Regions from separate parts of the Bacillus sp. Marseille-P3661 genome, predicted to be linked through region 2. Evidence: a T-box and tRNA genes for the amino acid it is inferred to sense, from the RefSeq annotation. Region 2 holds a T-box; the other regions hold tRNA genes.
What was found. The T-box of region 2 lies ahead of leuS (leucine--tRNA ligase). A T-box ahead of a tRNA ligase gene usually reads a tRNA of that ligase, here a tRNA-Leu.
Positions count from the first base shown of each region.

Region 1: it encodes a tRNA-Leu, which carries the amino acid that the T-box ahead of leuS (leucine--tRNA ligase) is inferred to sense. The anticodon was not compared.
Region 3: it encodes a tRNA-Leu, which carries the amino acid that the T-box ahead of leuS (leucine--tRNA ligase) is inferred to sense. The anticodon was not compared.
Region 4: it encodes a tRNA-Leu, which carries the amino acid that the T-box ahead of leuS (leucine--tRNA ligase) is inferred to sense. The anticodon was not compared.

Region 1 is NZ_LT965959.1:121,903-125,498, forward strand. Features, by position in the region: gene C1724_RS24525 (Tex family protein) at 1-177, shown strand, start outside; gene cmpA (cortex morphogenetic protein CmpA) at 200-313, opposite strand; gene C1724_RS24535 (SprT family protein) at 504-962, shown strand; tRNA gene C1724_RS24540 (tRNA-Asn) at 1,104-1,178, shown strand; tRNA gene C1724_RS24545 (tRNA-Ser) at 1,183-1,273, shown strand; tRNA gene C1724_RS24550 (tRNA-Glu) at 1,289-1,360, shown strand; tRNA gene C1724_RS24555 (tRNA-Val) at 1,381-1,456, shown strand; tRNA gene C1724_RS24560 (tRNA-Asp) at 1,465-1,540, shown strand; tRNA gene C1724_RS24565 (tRNA-Gln) at 1,550-1,624, shown strand; tRNA gene C1724_RS24570 (tRNA-Lys) at 1,655-1,730, shown strand; tRNA gene C1724_RS24575 (tRNA-Leu) at 1,735-1,818, shown strand; tRNA gene C1724_RS24580 (tRNA-Leu) at 1,897-1,982, shown strand; tRNA gene C1724_RS24585 (tRNA-Arg) at 2,042-2,118, shown strand; tRNA gene C1724_RS24590 (tRNA-Pro) at 2,135-2,211, shown strand; tRNA gene C1724_RS24595 (tRNA-Gly) at 2,230-2,303, shown strand; tRNA gene C1724_RS24600 (tRNA-Ile) at 2,322-2,398, shown strand; rRNA gene C1724_RS24605 (16S ribosomal RNA) at 2,500-3,596, shown strand, end outside.
Region 2 is NZ_LT965953.1:630,709-634,304, forward strand. Features, by position in the region: gene C1724_RS02845 (DUF2524 family protein) at 285-560, shown strand; gene C1724_RS02850 (amino acid ABC transporter ATP-binding protein) at 864-1,592, shown strand; T-box leader at 1,764-2,009, shown strand; gene leuS (leucine--tRNA ligase) at 2,164-3,596, shown strand, end outside.
Region 3 is NZ_LT965954.1:896,237-899,832, forward strand. Features, by position in the region: gene mgtE (magnesium transporter) at 1-1,138, shown strand, start outside; tRNA gene C1724_RS15465 (tRNA-Leu) at 2,366-2,446, opposite strand; tRNA gene C1724_RS15470 (tRNA-Leu) at 2,479-2,567, opposite strand; tRNA gene C1724_RS15475 (tRNA-Cys) at 2,589-2,659, opposite strand; tRNA gene C1724_RS15480 (tRNA-Gly) at 2,665-2,739, opposite strand; tRNA gene C1724_RS15485 (tRNA-Gln) at 2,768-2,842, opposite strand; tRNA gene C1724_RS15490 (tRNA-His) at 2,847-2,922, opposite strand; tRNA gene C1724_RS15495 (tRNA-Trp) at 2,934-3,007, opposite strand; tRNA gene C1724_RS15500 (tRNA-Tyr) at 3,012-3,096, opposite strand; tRNA gene C1724_RS15505 (tRNA-Thr) at 3,110-3,185, opposite strand; tRNA gene C1724_RS15510 (tRNA-Phe) at 3,193-3,268, opposite strand; tRNA gene C1724_RS15515 (tRNA-Asp) at 3,279-3,354, opposite strand; tRNA gene C1724_RS15520 (tRNA-Met) at 3,370-3,446, opposite strand.
Region 4 is NZ_LT965954.1:657,220-660,815, reverse strand. Features, by position in the region: rRNA gene C1724_RS14335 (23S ribosomal RNA) at 1-351, shown strand, start outside; rRNA gene rrf (5S ribosomal RNA) at 567-683, shown strand; tRNA gene C1724_RS14325 (tRNA-Val) at 693-768, shown strand; tRNA gene C1724_RS14320 (tRNA-Met) at 936-1,012, shown strand; tRNA gene C1724_RS14315 (tRNA-Asp) at 1,037-1,112, shown strand; tRNA gene C1724_RS14310 (tRNA-Thr) at 1,120-1,195, shown strand; tRNA gene C1724_RS14305 (tRNA-Lys) at 1,377-1,452, shown strand; tRNA gene C1724_RS14300 (tRNA-Leu) at 1,459-1,539, shown strand; tRNA gene C1724_RS14295 (tRNA-Gly) at 1,617-1,691, shown strand; tRNA gene C1724_RS14290 (tRNA-Leu) at 1,700-1,788, shown strand; tRNA gene C1724_RS14285 (tRNA-Arg) at 1,804-1,880, shown strand; tRNA gene C1724_RS14280 (tRNA-Pro) at 1,884-1,960, shown strand; tRNA gene C1724_RS14275 (tRNA-Ala) at 1,974-2,046, shown strand; tRNA gene C1724_RS14270 (tRNA-Met) at 2,068-2,141, shown strand; tRNA gene C1724_RS14265 (tRNA-Ile) at 2,202-2,275, shown strand; tRNA gene C1724_RS14260 (tRNA-Ser) at 2,297-2,389, shown strand; tRNA gene C1724_RS14255 (tRNA-Phe) at 2,399-2,474, shown strand; tRNA gene C1724_RS14250 (tRNA-Gln) at 2,488-2,562, shown strand; tRNA gene C1724_RS14245 (tRNA-Gly) at 2,575-2,648, shown strand; tRNA gene C1724_RS14240 (tRNA-Ile) at 2,659-2,732, shown strand; tRNA gene C1724_RS14235 (tRNA-Asn) at 2,739-2,813, shown strand; tRNA gene C1724_RS14230 (tRNA-Ser) at 2,817-2,907, shown strand; tRNA gene C1724_RS14225 (tRNA-Glu) at 2,926-2,997, shown strand; gene addB (helicase-exonuclease AddAB subunit AddB) at 3,295-3,596, shown strand, end outside.

The sequences.
Region 1 (3,596 bases), on a different contig from region 2:
GCGTTCATAGATATAGGAGTTAAGCAAGATGGATTAGTTCATATATCCAAATTAAGTAGGCAATTTGTAAAACATCCGATGGACATTGTTTCAGTCGGTGATGTGGTTAAAGTCTGGGTAGAGGACGTCGATCAAAAGAAAGGCCGAGTGGCTTTAACGATGCTACCACCACAATAGCGAATTAAAAAAGCACTGTTTTTTATGAGCAGTGCTTTTTTCTATAAAAAAACCAGCATTGATTAAGTAATTTAATTTGATATCTATTTTTATCATGGTAGGCCTGCTTTAACTGTTTAACTAACCAATATGGCATGTTGATTACCTCCTTTAGCTTTTTAAGCCTTCTAAGGTATTACATAGTGTATGCAGGAAGTAGGTATAATGTGCAAACCATTTTAAAGAATAATGTAGTATTAATGGTAATAAGAGTTGAGTTGGTTATAAATATTTATGTTAAAATTAAGTATAGGAAAATAATTAATATGAAGTTGGGGCAATAATATATGGATGAAATACACTTACAATCACTATGCGAAGAACTTTCACTTAGTTTTTTTGGGAAACCTTTTAAACATTCAGCTCGTTTTAATAAGAGATTACGAACAACAGGTGGCCGGTATCTCTTAAAAACACATGATATTGAAATCAATCCAAAATATTTTGAAGAACAAGGTTTAGAAGCTATTAAAGGAATTATTAAACATGAGCTATGTCACTATCATTTACATCTTGAGGGGAAAGGATATCAACACAGAGATTCTGATTTTAGATTGCTTTTAAAGCAAGTTGATGCTCCAAGGTTTTGTAAACCACTCACAATGGTAAAGAAACGAAGATTAGAACTAAAACATTCTTATCAATGTATTACATGTCACCATATATTCGAAAGAAAAAAGCGAGTGGATGTTAGTCGCTATGTATGTGGTAGATGTAAAGGTAAATTAAAAAAAATTCAATTATAAAAGGATGTTGACGACAAAAAATAATTTATGTTATATTATAAAAGTCGCTGAGACAAGCACTGTGAAAACATTTAGATTTCTAAAAAGTCTCTTGACAATCAAAACAACATATTGTAATATAGTCAACGTCGTCACAATTATTCCACAGTAGCTCAGTGGTAGAGCTATCGGCTGTTAACCGATCGGTCGCAGGTTCGAATCCTGCCTGTGGAGCCAAAGCGGAGAAGTACTCAAGTGGCTGAAGAGGCGCCCCTGCTAAGGGTGTAGGTCGGGTAACCGGCGCGAGGGTTCAAATCCCTCCTTCTCCGCCACTCATCATTTGTTATGGCCCGTTGGTCAAGCGGTTAAGACACCGCCCTTTCACGGCGGTAACACGGGTTCGAATCCCGTACGGGTCATTTGATAATTAATCATACTTGGAGGATTAGCTCAGCTGGGAGAGCACCTGCCTTACAAGCAGGGGGTCGGCGGTTCGATCCCGTCATCCTCCACCATAAAAATTGGTTCCGTGGTGTAGTGGTTAACATGCCTGCCTGTCACGCAGGAGATCGCGGGTTCGATCCCCGTCGGAACCGCCATAGTATTGTTGGGCTATAGCCAAGCGGTAAGGCAACGGACTTTGACTCCGTCATGCGCTGGTTCGAATCCAGCTAGCCCAGCCATTTTATAAATAAGCATCAAATTAATAGTACGAGCCATTAGCTCAGTCGGTAGAGCATCTGACTTTTAATCAGAGGGTCGAAGGTTCGAATCCTTCATGGCTCACCATTATGCGGGTGTGGCGGAATTGGCAGACGCACTAGACTTAGGATCTAGCGCCTATGGCGTGGGGGTTCAAGTCCCTCCACCCGCACCATTGACTTTTAATTAAATATGAGTTAAACTAATAAAGTCGCTGTTATTGCAGTGTCTTTTGTTTTCTAAACCTACGAATGCGGTCGTGGCGGAATGGCAGACGCGCTAGGTTGAGGGCCTAGTGGGGGCAACCCCGTGGAGGTTCAAGTCCTCTCGGCCGCACCAAAAAAAGACTTGATATACATTAAGATGTGTGTTATTATATAAAAGTTGCTTTAATAGATGCGCCCGTAGCTCAATTGGATAGAGCGTCTGACTACGGATCAGAAGGTTATGGGTTCGACTCCTGTCGGGCGCGCCATTTATATTGTTGAAAACGGGAAGTAGCTCAGCTTGGTAGAGCACTTGGTTTGGGACCAAGGGGTCGCAGGTTCGAATCCTGTCTTCCCGACCAGTCGGAACTTAATAGATTGCGGGTGTAGTTTAGTGGTAAAACCTCAGCCTTCCAAGCTGATGTCGTGGGTTCGATTCCCATCACCCGCTCCATTTATAAGATGTGTATTCGGGCCTGTAGCTCAGCTGGTTAGAGCGCACGCCTGATAAGCGTGAGGTCGATGGTTCAAGTCCATTCAGGCCCACCATAAAAATGTCCTTTGAAAACTAAACAAAATGTCAAGCGTGCAAAACAAGTTGAACTAAGTTCAACAACCAAGTCAGTATATTAGTTTGAGCAATCAAACCCTTTTCGGAGAGTTTGATCCTGGCTCAGGACGAACGCTGGCGGCGTGCCTAATACATGCAAGTCGAGCGGATGACGAGGAGCTTGCTCCTCTGATTCAGCGGCGGACGGGTGAGTAACACGTGGGCAACCTGCCTGTAAGACTGGGATAACTTCGGGAAACCGGAGCTAATACCGGATAATCTCTTGAACCACATGGTTTGAGAATAAAAGATGGTTTCGGCTATCACTTACAGATGGGCCCGCGGCGCATTAGCTAGTTGGTGAGGTAACGGCTCACCAAGGCGACGATGCGTAGCCGACCTGAGAGGGTGATCGGCCACACTGGGACTGAGACACGGCCCAGACTCCTACGGGAGGCAGCAGTAGGGAATCTTCCGCAATGGACGAAAGTCTGACGGAGCAACGCCGCGTGAGCGATGAAGGCCTTCGGGTCGTAAAGCTCTGTTGTTAGGGAAGAACACGTACCAGTTAACTGCTGGTACCTTGACGGTACCTAACCAGAAAGCCACGGCTAACTACGTGCCAGCAGCCGCGGTAATACGTAGGTGGCAAGCGTTGTCCGGAATTATTGGGCGTAAAGCGCGCGCAGGCGGTTTCTTAAGTCTGATGTGAAAGCCCCCGGCTCAACCGGGGAGGGTCATTGGAAACTGGGAAACTTGAGTGCAGAAGAGGAGAGTGGAATTCCACGTGTAGCGGTGAAATGCGTAGAGATGTGGAGGAACACCAGTGGCGAAGGCGACTCTCTGGTCTGTAACTGACGCTGAGGCGCGAAAGCGTGGGGAGCGAACAGGATTAGATACCCTGGTAGTCCACGCCGTAAACGATGAGTGCTAAGTGTTGGAGGGTTTCCGCCCTTCAGTGCTGCAGCTAACGCATTAAGCACTCCGCCTGGGGAGTACGGTCGCAAGACTGAAACTCAAAGGAATTGACGGGGGCCCGCACAAGCGGTGGAGCATGTGGTTTAATTCGAAGCAACGCGAAGAACCTTACCAGGTCTTGACATCCTCTGCTACTTCTAGAGATAGAAGGTTCCCCTTCGGGGGACAGAGTGACAGGTGGTGCATGGTTGTCGTCAGCTCGTGTCGTGAGATGTTGGG
Region 2 (3,596 bases):
GCGGGAGCAGCGGGACAGGTGAGACTCCGCAGGTGCGAAGCGCTGAGGAGGCTCACCGCCCGCCCCGCGGAAAGCGAGCATCCTGGAGCGAAAATCAACAGGCTAAACACAGATAATAATCAAAATATCTAAGTATTTTGCACTTAAATATAACTGACATTTTAACATGAAAGTACATGATAATCCAAATGAAAAAAATACAAGCCAATTCCATTCATAATGCGTGTTGTATAAGTGCACTATATAAATGTATAGTTCAACTTGATTTTAAGAGAGGTGTTAAAATGGCAACACGTGTTTCGGTTGATCAATTTATCCATCGGGCTGAACAAGTTTGTGAAAAGGCTTTAAAACAATTAGATGAAGCAAAAAAGCAAGAGCATTACAATATTATTGAATATAATCAAGCACAACAACAATTAAACGAAGTATACAGTGATATTGAAAAATTAATGATGAGCTCAAACAAGCAACAAAAAGAAAGGCTTTATCGTATGCAGCTCCAAATTGGGCGCATACAAAATGATATGATCTTGGATGAACAAGACTTAATGATGTAAAATCTTAAACCTTGCTATGAGGTCATAGCAAGGTTTTTCTAATTGAATTGGCTAATAATCTTTCTTATATATTGGTAGTAATTTATTGAAACTTTCCTATATCTACTTCAAGGTTTTAAAATAACTGTTATAATTATTCTGGGTTCTTAATTGAATTATAATGGCCTTATATAAGATTTCGGATAATAAAATTTTATCAGTAATTTGAACGATCAGTGGAGGAAAAAGAGTGTCGTAGGTTATACCTTTATGTAAAAGCCCTACTGATTGGTTTCACATTATTGAAAGGAGATATAAAACTTCATGAGTATCATTCAAGTTAAAAATTTAAAAAAATCATTTGGTAAATTAGAAGTACTTAAGGATATAAATGCTGTAATTGAAGAGCGTGAAGTGCTTTGTGTGATAGGTCCGTCTGGTTCAGGTAAAAGTACCTTTTTAAGATGCCTTAATAAGATTGAAGAAATTACAGATGGACATGTTATTGTTAATGGCCACGATTTAGTGGATCCAAAGGTTGATATTAATAAAGTACGCCAAGAAGTTGGAATGGTATTTCAACACTTTAACTTATTTCCTCATAAAACAGTACTAGAAAATATCATACTTTCACCAATGAAAGTTTTAGGACAGTCTAAGGAAGAAGCAACTGCAACTGCATTAGATCTTTTAGATAAAGTTGGACTGAAAGATAAAGCAAATGTTTACCCGGATTCGTTATCAGGTGGGCAAAAACAGCGCGTTGCTATTGCGCGTGCATTAGCTATGAAACCAAAAGTTATGCTATTTGATGAGCCGACTTCTGCGCTTGACCCAGAGGTTGTTGGGGAAGTGCTTGAAGTTATGAAACAACTGGCTAAAGAAGGAATGACAATGGTAGTTGTTACACATGAAATGGGATTTGCACGAGAAGTAGGGGATCGAGTGATATTCATGGATGCTGGTTATATTATAGAAGAAAATAAGCCGCATGAATTATTTAATAATCCGCAACATGAACGAACTAAAGCATTTCTAAGTAAAGTATTATAGTTCATTAAATGTGGGGACTCAAAAGTTGGACTATTACTTTTGAATCCCATTAAATTTTATCGAAAAATTAAATTTATTTAAAATATAATTCTAAAATTTCTTTGCAAAACTTGACAACAAATTGACAAATAATTAAAATACCATGTATACCATAGAGAATTTTATATACATAATAAAGCTATGATGAGGAGTAGTAGTGTATCGATAGGTTACTAAGAGAATTGACGGTTGGTGAAAGTCAATACCTTATCTACATGAACTCGCCTCTAAGTTGCAAGTGTGAACATATAAGTAATATTTGCCGTATGATCCGCGTTAAGGAGTTATCTGAGTGAGTGTACATATTATTTATTTTACATAATGACACTAATATGGGTGGTACCGCGGGAAAATTACAATCAACCTCTCGTCCCTAGTTGAAATAGACAGGGGCGGGAGGTTTTTTAGAACTATTAAATATGACAAGCTGGTCGACCTGCTTAAAATGGTGATTATATGTATAAATACTAAGTGGTTGTGATGGCATATCACATTTACAATAGCAAAGTGATTGGTAAAAGGAGGGTTTCAAATGGCTTTTGATCATAAGGTAGTCGAACAAAAGTGGCAAAAAGTATGGGAAGAAAATAAGACATTTAAAACAATAGAGGAGAAGGATAAGCCTAAGTTTTATGCTTTAGATATGTTCCCTTATCCTTCAGGGGCAGGTTTGCATGTAGGCCATCCAGAAGGCTATACTGCAACAGATATTCTGTCAAGAATGAAAAGAATGCAAGGCTATAATGTACTTCATCCGATGGGATGGGATGCATTTGGATTACCAGCAGAACAATATGCGTTAGATACAGGAAATGATCCAGCTGTGTTTACTGAAAAAAATATTAATACATTCCGTCGACAAATTAAAGCGTTGGGTTTTTCTTATGATTGGGATCGTGAAATCAATACAACAGATCCCCATTATTATAAATGGACACAGTGGATTTTCTTGCAGCTATATAAAAAAGGTTTAGCTTATATAGATGAAGTACCGGTAAACTGGTGCCCAGCATTAGGAACAGTTCTAGCCAATGAGGAAGTTATTGATGGTAAAAGTGAGCGTGGTGGACATCCTGTTGAACGCCGCCCAATGAAACAGTGGATGCTTAAAATTACAGCATACGCGGATCGTTTACTTGAAGACTTAGAAGAATTAGATTGGCCTGAAAGCATTAAAGAAATGCAACGCAATTGGATTGGCCGTTCTGAAGGCGCTGAAATTACGTTCGATATTGATGGAATAGATGAAAGTTTCAACGTTTTTACGACAAGACCTGATACGATTTTCGGTGCAACTTATGCAGTGTTGGCTCCTGAACACCCGCTCGTGTCTAAAATTACAACTCCAGAACATGCAGGGGATGTTGAAAACTATATTCAAAAAATTAAGTCTAAAAGTGATCTAGAGCGCACAGATTTGGCTAAAGAAAAAACAGGGGTATTTACAGGCGCATACGCAATTAATCCTGTAAATGGAGAAAAGATGCCGATTTGGATCGCTGATTATGTATTAATGGGTTATGGTTCAGGTGCGATTATGGCTGTACCTGCACATGATGAGCGTGACTATGAATTTGCAAAAGTATTTGGATTAGAAATAAAGGAGGTCGTTGCCGGTGGTGATGTTTCAGAAGAGGCATATACTGGTGATGGTCAACATGTGAATTCAGAGTTTTTAAATGGTTTGAAGAAGGATGAAGCCATTTCTAAAGCAATCGCTTGGTTTGAAGAGCAAGGAAAGGGCACAAAAAAAGTAACGTACAGACTACGCGATTGGTTATTCAGCCGTCAACGCTATTGGGGTGAACCAATTCCTGTTATTCATTGGGAAGATGGTACAACAACGACGGTTCCTGAATCTGAATTACCTTTAATGTTACCAAAAACAGATAATATTAAGCCATCCGGTACAGGAGAATCCCCGCTTGCAATTATCGAGGATTGGGTAAATGTTGTTGATCCTGA
Region 3 (3,596 bases), on a different contig from region 2:
AATTGAAGTTCTGCATAAATTAGGGATAGAAAAGTCGACAAAAGTTCTTGATTTAATGGAAAACGATAATTTAGCCTCGTTGTTATCGGACTTAGAACCTGAAAAAATAGAAGAACTACTTTCTGAAATGAAGAAAGAAGAATCCGAAATTGTTCAAAACTTAATGAAATACCCTCCTGAAACAGCTGGTCGTATTATGAACAACCGCTATGTTTGGATTCCAAAACATTATACAATTCGTGAAGCCGTTGATAAGTTAAAACACTTTGCAGAATTAGCAGAATATCTAAACTATCTTTATGTCATTGATGAACAAAAAAAATTAGTAGGTGTTGTTTCATATAAGGACTTATTACTAGGAGATTTACAAGAAAAAATAGAAGAGATTATGTATACCAGGATTGTAAAAGTCGATGTACTTACTGACCAAGAGGAAGCTGCTAAATTAATCAGTCGTTATGACTTTATCTCTTTACCTGTAGTTAAAGAGGATGATACATTGGTTGGAGTCATTACAGTTGATGATATTATTGACGTCGTTATTCAGGAAGCGAACGAGGATATTGAGAAATTATCAGCATCCGGTAAAGCAATAGATTTTAACACAAAACCATTAGTAGCTGCTTATCGTCGACTTCCTTGGCTTATTTTATTATTATTTATCGGTCTTATATCCGGTGGGATTATAAGTGGTTTTGAAGATACATTAGAAACAGTCGTCGCTTTAGCCTTTTTCATGCCAATGATTGCGGGGATGACCGGTAATACAGGTACTCAATCACTTGCGGTTATTGTTAGAGGTCTAGCATCAGAAGATTTGAACTTTAAACAAGTGATAAAGTTAATTTTTCGCGAGCTTTGGGTAGGTGTTATTATCGGTGTTACTTGTGGTGTCCTGATTGCAATTATAGCTTATGTTTGGCGGGACAATTTCACTTTGGGGCTAGTTGTTGGAACTTCATTACTGTTAACATTAATTATTGGTACATTAGCTGGAACGATAATTCCTCTTATTCTATACAAATTTAATGTGGATCCCGCAGTTGCATCTGGGCCACTGATTACAACTATTAACGATATCTTATCCTTACTTATATACTTTGGATTGGCTACAACCTTTATTTCAAAATTGATGTGATAAAATTTAAAAGAAGTAAGAAGCCCTTAAGAATTACTCGTTCTATTCCGTAAACGTTCAACTTGCTGCATATCAAAAAGCACCGAAATCTAAGGTGCTTTTTGTTTACACTTATTAAATCTTGTCCAACTTAGTCTAGGTCTTTGGTGATTCACTGTTTTCAATTTCTGTTCCCACATAAATTCATTTACAAATTCATTCACTAAAATGTTATTATATATACCTTTGTTTCTTTGTTCATGGCATCGCTAACTTTTCACTAACCTCTTTAAATTATTTTCAACCCATGTCTGTACTCCGTATAATATAAACGCCTTATAATGTAGGTACACAAAAAATTGAACATTACTTAACTTCTTCAGACGTATTATTTTGATTTTTTTAAAAAAATTGATTATCGGAAAAGCAAATAATCCATCCGCAATCAAATTAAGTAACCAGAACTTTTTAAAGTTACCGTATGAATATTTTAATATCCACATTGAAAGTGGCATATACGGACCAACGCTAAAAGGTAGTTCATTAGTTATAAAAGATTTTCGTTTATCATAAAAACGCCACCAGTTCAGCTTATGACCAACCCTATGATTTATTATCTCAATTATTACAATAACTGAACCTGCTATCGAAAATCGTTTTACATTATTCCTTCCCAAAAATACCAACGATATCCATGGAACAACTATTATTAGCAAATTAAATAACCTATGCCTTTTAGACAACATAATTGCAATCACCTAAACTTTCTTATTCATTCAAATCTCTTTATTAAAATAACCCAACATAAAATTTGTATTCTCTTTAAATGTTGTATCAGAAAAAACTGAAATAATAGAGCAAGTTTAGAAACTCTTTAATTTATGGAGTGGTATCTATCATTACTTAAGGAGTTATTGGTAGAGGTCTGAATAAGCCCGAGAAAACAAAACCTTTCAGCATTTTAAAAAGGATTCTACTTTTAAATAAAATAACGAGGAGAAAGAAAGCCTTTATTTAAATTGACACATTTGGAAACGGACAATAATTCCGTTAAAAATCAGTCTAAGTATACATTAAATTTGGTGCAGTAACCCATACCTGATCGGAAAGATGGGGTACAATGTTGTTTGCTATATTATTTTAAATTACCATTAATATTTGAATATCATGCAGAAATCAAAAAAGAAACCCAATCAAGATGATTGGGTCTCTAACTAAAGATTGCCTATAGTTGTGTACTAGATTTAATACCGGTGGTCGGGGTCGAACCGACACTCCAGAGGAACACGATTTTGAGTCGTGCGCGTCTGCCAATTCCGCCACACCGGCATGTTAAACAACATAAATATGAATCTAAAAAATGGTGCCGAGGGCCGGACTTGAACCGGCACGGTAGTCACCTACCGCAGGATTTTAAGTCCTGTGTGTCTGCCAATTCCACCACCCCGGCTAGGCAGATAATAAAATAAAAAGGCGACACCCGGATTTGAACCGGGGATAAAGGTTTTGCAGACCTCTGCCTTACCACTTGGCTATGCCGCCATCATTGGAGCGGAAGACGGGATTCGAACCCGCGACCCCCACCTTGGCAAGGTGGTGTTCTACCACTGAACTACTTCCGCATTTAGATTTATTTTAACACAAAAAAACTGGCTGGGCTAGCTGGATTCGAACCAGCGCATGACGGAGTCAAAGTCCGTTGCCTTACCGCTTGGCTATAGCCCAAGAATGGGGCGACCGATGGGAATCGAACCCACGAATGCCGGAGCCACAATCCGGTGCGTTAACCACTTCGCCACGGCCGCCATATTGATTTTGGCAGGGGCAGTAGGAATCGAACCCACACTGGAGGTTTTGGAGACCTCAGTTCTACCTTTAAACTATGCCCCTATAATGGTGGAGGGGGACAGATTCGAACTGCCGAACCCACAGGGAGCGGATTTACAGTCCGCCGCGTTTAGCCACTTCGCTACCCCTCCGTATTTAATTAAGTGGTGCCGGCGAGAGGAATCGAACCCCCAACCTACTGATTACAAGTCAGTTGCTCTGCCAATTGAGCTACACCGGCGTTTAAATGGTGGCTCGAGACAGAATCGAACTGCCGACACGAGGATTTTCAGTCCTCTGCTCTACCGACTGAGCTATCGAGCCAATTATTGTATGGCGGTTCCGACGGGGATCGAACCCGCGATCTCCTGCGTGACAGGCAGGCATGTTAACCACTACACCACGGAACCACTAATCTTATTATTTGGTTGCGGGGACAGGATTTGAACCTGCGACCTTCGGGTTATGAGCCCGACGAGCTACCAGACTGCTCCACCCCGCGATGATAGAATTAGAATAATTTTGTACCTGCTTTAAAAGTGTATAGAATCTGACTGTCCCTTCCTCTACTCGTTAAATCAAAGATGTTTATGCGTCGGGACAACTCGCAGATTATTCACGGATGTTTCGCTTGTTGCTCCACCCCGCGATG
Region 4 (3,596 bases), on a different contig from region 2:
GCTGTTCGCCCATTAAAGCGGTACGCGAGCTGGGTTCAGAACGTCGTGAGACAGTTCGGTCCCTATCCGTCGTGGGCGTCGGAAATTTGAGAGGAGCTGTCCTTAGTACGAGAGGACCGGGATGGACACACCGCTGGTGTACCAGTTGTTCTGCCAAGAGCATCGCTGGGTAGCTATGTGTGGACGGGATAAGTGCTGAAAGCATCTAAGCATGAAGCCCCCCTCAAGATGAGATTTCCCATTACTTTAAGTAAGTAAGATCCCTCAGAGATGATGAGGTAGATAGGTTCGAGGTGGAAGCATGGCGACATGTGGAGCTGACGAATACTAATCGATCGAGGACTTAACCAAAACGAAAAGCGGAAGTGCCCGTCAAGCGACGTAAGGACTGAAGCACATCGACTGAGATAAAGGAAACACGAAGAGCGGTAGCGATTCGATGTTGACTTATCGTAGGGAGGTGGGCGAAGTTCACTAGTCGCTGGGCACTGGAGCTGGACAATTACAGTTGAATATGAATGCTTGTTATCTAGTTTTGAGGGAACAACCTCAGGTTAGATAAATTGTTTGGTGACGATAGCGAAGAGGTCACACCCGTTCCCATTCCGAACACGGAAGTTAAGCTCTTCAGCGCCAATGGTAGTTGGGGGCTGTCCCCCTGTGAGAGTAGGACGTTGCCAAGCATTAAATATGGAGGATTAGCTCAGCTGGGAGAGCACCTGCCTTACAAGCAGGGGGTCGGCGGTTCGATCCCGTCATCCTCCACCATTTATTAAAATTCTATTATCGCGGGGTGGAGCAACGAGCAAAACATCCGTGAATAATCTCCGAGTTGTCCCGACACATAAACATCTATGAATTAACGAGAAGAGAAAGAGACAGTCAGATTCTATCCAAATTTAATAGCAGCTACAAAATTATTCTAATATTATTATCGCGGGGTGGAGCAGTCTGGTAGCTCGTCGGGCTCATAACCCGAAGGTCGCAGGTTCAAATCCTGTCCCCGCAACCAATTTATAAATATCAATTGTTATGTGGTTCCGTGGTGTAGTGGTTAACATGCCTGCCTGTCACGCAGGAGATCGCGGGTTCGATCCCCGTCGGAACCGCCATATATATGCCGGTGTAGCTCAATTGGCAGAGCAACTGACTTGTAATCAGTAGGTTGGGGGTTCGATTCCTCTCGCCGGCACCACTTTCTTAAAAAATGTACGAGCCATTAGCTCAGTCGGTAGAGCACGATCGAGTAAGCATCCTTGAATAAGCTTCAGAACCTCAATCTAACAACATCAATGAATAAACGATATGAGATTGAGGTGTCGTAGATGCAGTAGAAACATTGGCATAATACAAAATTAATAATCGTACTTTGATACGAGCCATTAGCTCAGTCGGTAGAGCATCTGACTTTTAATCAGAGGGTCGAAGGTTCGAGTCCTTCATGGCTCACCATTATTTGCGGGTGTGGCGGAATTGGCAGACGCACTAGACTTAGGATCTAGCGCCTATGGCGTGGGGGTTCAAGTCCCTCCACCCGCACTTTAAAACAAAGGAACTCCGACTAAGATCGGTCACGTCCTGTGACCAACGTCGAAGTCAGTACATCATGTACAAGCGCGGAAGTAGTTCAGTGGTAGAACACCACCTTGCCAAGGTGGGGGTCGCGGGTTCGAATCCCGTCTTCCGCTCCAAAAGTCCTGCCGGGGTGGTGGAATTGGCAGACACACAGGACTTAAAATCCTGCGGTAGGTGACTATCGTGCCGGTTCAAGTCCGGCCCTCGGCACCATTTAAATAATGTTGCGCGCCCGTAGCTCAATTGGATAGAGCGTCTGACTACGGATCAGAAGGTTATGGGTTCGACTCCTGTCGGGCGCGCCATTTCGGGAAGTAGCTCAGCTTGGTAGAGCACTTGGTTTGGGACCAAGGGGTCGCAGGTTCGAATCCTGTCTTCCCGACCATGTAAATTACTTTGGGGCCTTAGCTCAGCTGGGAGAGCGCCTGCCTTGCACGCAGGAGGTCAGCGGTTCGATCCCGCTAGGCTCCACTTATTTTAATAAATTATTATGGCGGTGTAGCTCAGCTGGCTAGAGCGTACGGTTCATACCCGTAAGGTCGGGGGTTCGATCCCCTCCGCCGCTATTACAAAACATATTTTTATAGCTTATTATAATATAAAAGTATGTAAACTTATAATTGCATGGACCCTTAGCTCAGCTGGTTAGAGCTATCGGCTCATAACCGATCGGTCGCAGGTTCGAGTCCTGCAGGGTCCACTTTATTAAATTATTCATTGCGGAGGAATACCCAAGTCCGGCTGAAGGGATCGGTCTTGAAAACCGACAGGCGGGTTAAACCGCGCGGGGGTTCGAATCCCTCTTCCTCCGCCATATTATTACGGCTCGATAGCTCAGTCGGTAGAGCAGAGGACTGAAAATCCTCGTGTCGGCAGTTCGATTCTGTCTCGAGCCACCATTAATTACTTTGTTGGGCTATAGCCAAGCGGTAAGGCAACGGACTTTGACTCCGTCATGCGCTGGTTCGAATCCAGCTAGCCCAGCCATATAATTTATATGCGGGTGTAGTTTAGTGGTAAAACTACAGCCTTCCAAGCTGTTGTCGTGGGTTCGATTCCCATCACCCGCTCCATTTACAATATGGGCCTGTAGCTCAGCTGGTTAGAGCGCACGCCTGATAAGCGTGAGGTCGATGGTTCAAGTCCATTCAGGCCCATTTTCTTCCACAGTAGCTCAGTGGTAGAGCTATCGGCTGTTAACCGATCGGTCGCAGGTTCGAATCCTGCCTGTGGAGCCATTCGGAGAAGTACTCAAGTGGCTGAAGAGGCGCCCCTGCTAAGGGTGTAGGTCGGGTAACTGGCGCGAGGGTTCAAATCCCTCCTTCTCCGCCAGCAGAAGGTAATAAATATGGCCCGTTGGTCAAGCGGTTAAGACACCGCCCTTTCACGGCGGTAACACGGGTTCGAATCCCGTACGGGTCATCAAAAAAAAGAGATCAAGAGGTAATTATCCTCTTGATCTTTTTTTTATAGAAAGACTTTATATTTTGAAGGACATACCGAACCTTTATAAGAATAAGTGAAAAATTTCCTGATTGATCCTCAAAAACCTTATTTGTTAAAATAGGGTTCATTCATTTGTCTTCATAATTTTCCAACGTTAGTATTTCACTAATAAATTAATTTCTAGTAATGGATTTTACTTACAGAACAAAATTATTATCATCTGAATGTGAGACATGAGATAATACTATATAGCTAGTCGTTAGGGGGAGTTTGATGTCTTTACGATTTATTTTAGGACGCTCAGGGAGTGGGAAATCTACATTTCAATTAAATGAGGTAAGGAACCAGTTAATTGAAAATCCAACAGGTTCGCCAATTATATATCTTGTGCCAGATCAAATGTCATTTCAGGTAGAGTATCAATTAATCAATACACCTGGAATTAAAGGATTATTGCGTGCGCAGGTATTTAGTTTTACAAGATTAGCATGGAGGATCCTCCAGGAAACGGGAGGGTTTGCAAGATTTCATCTTGATAATGTTGGTCTACACATGTTACTCAGGAAAATTATTGA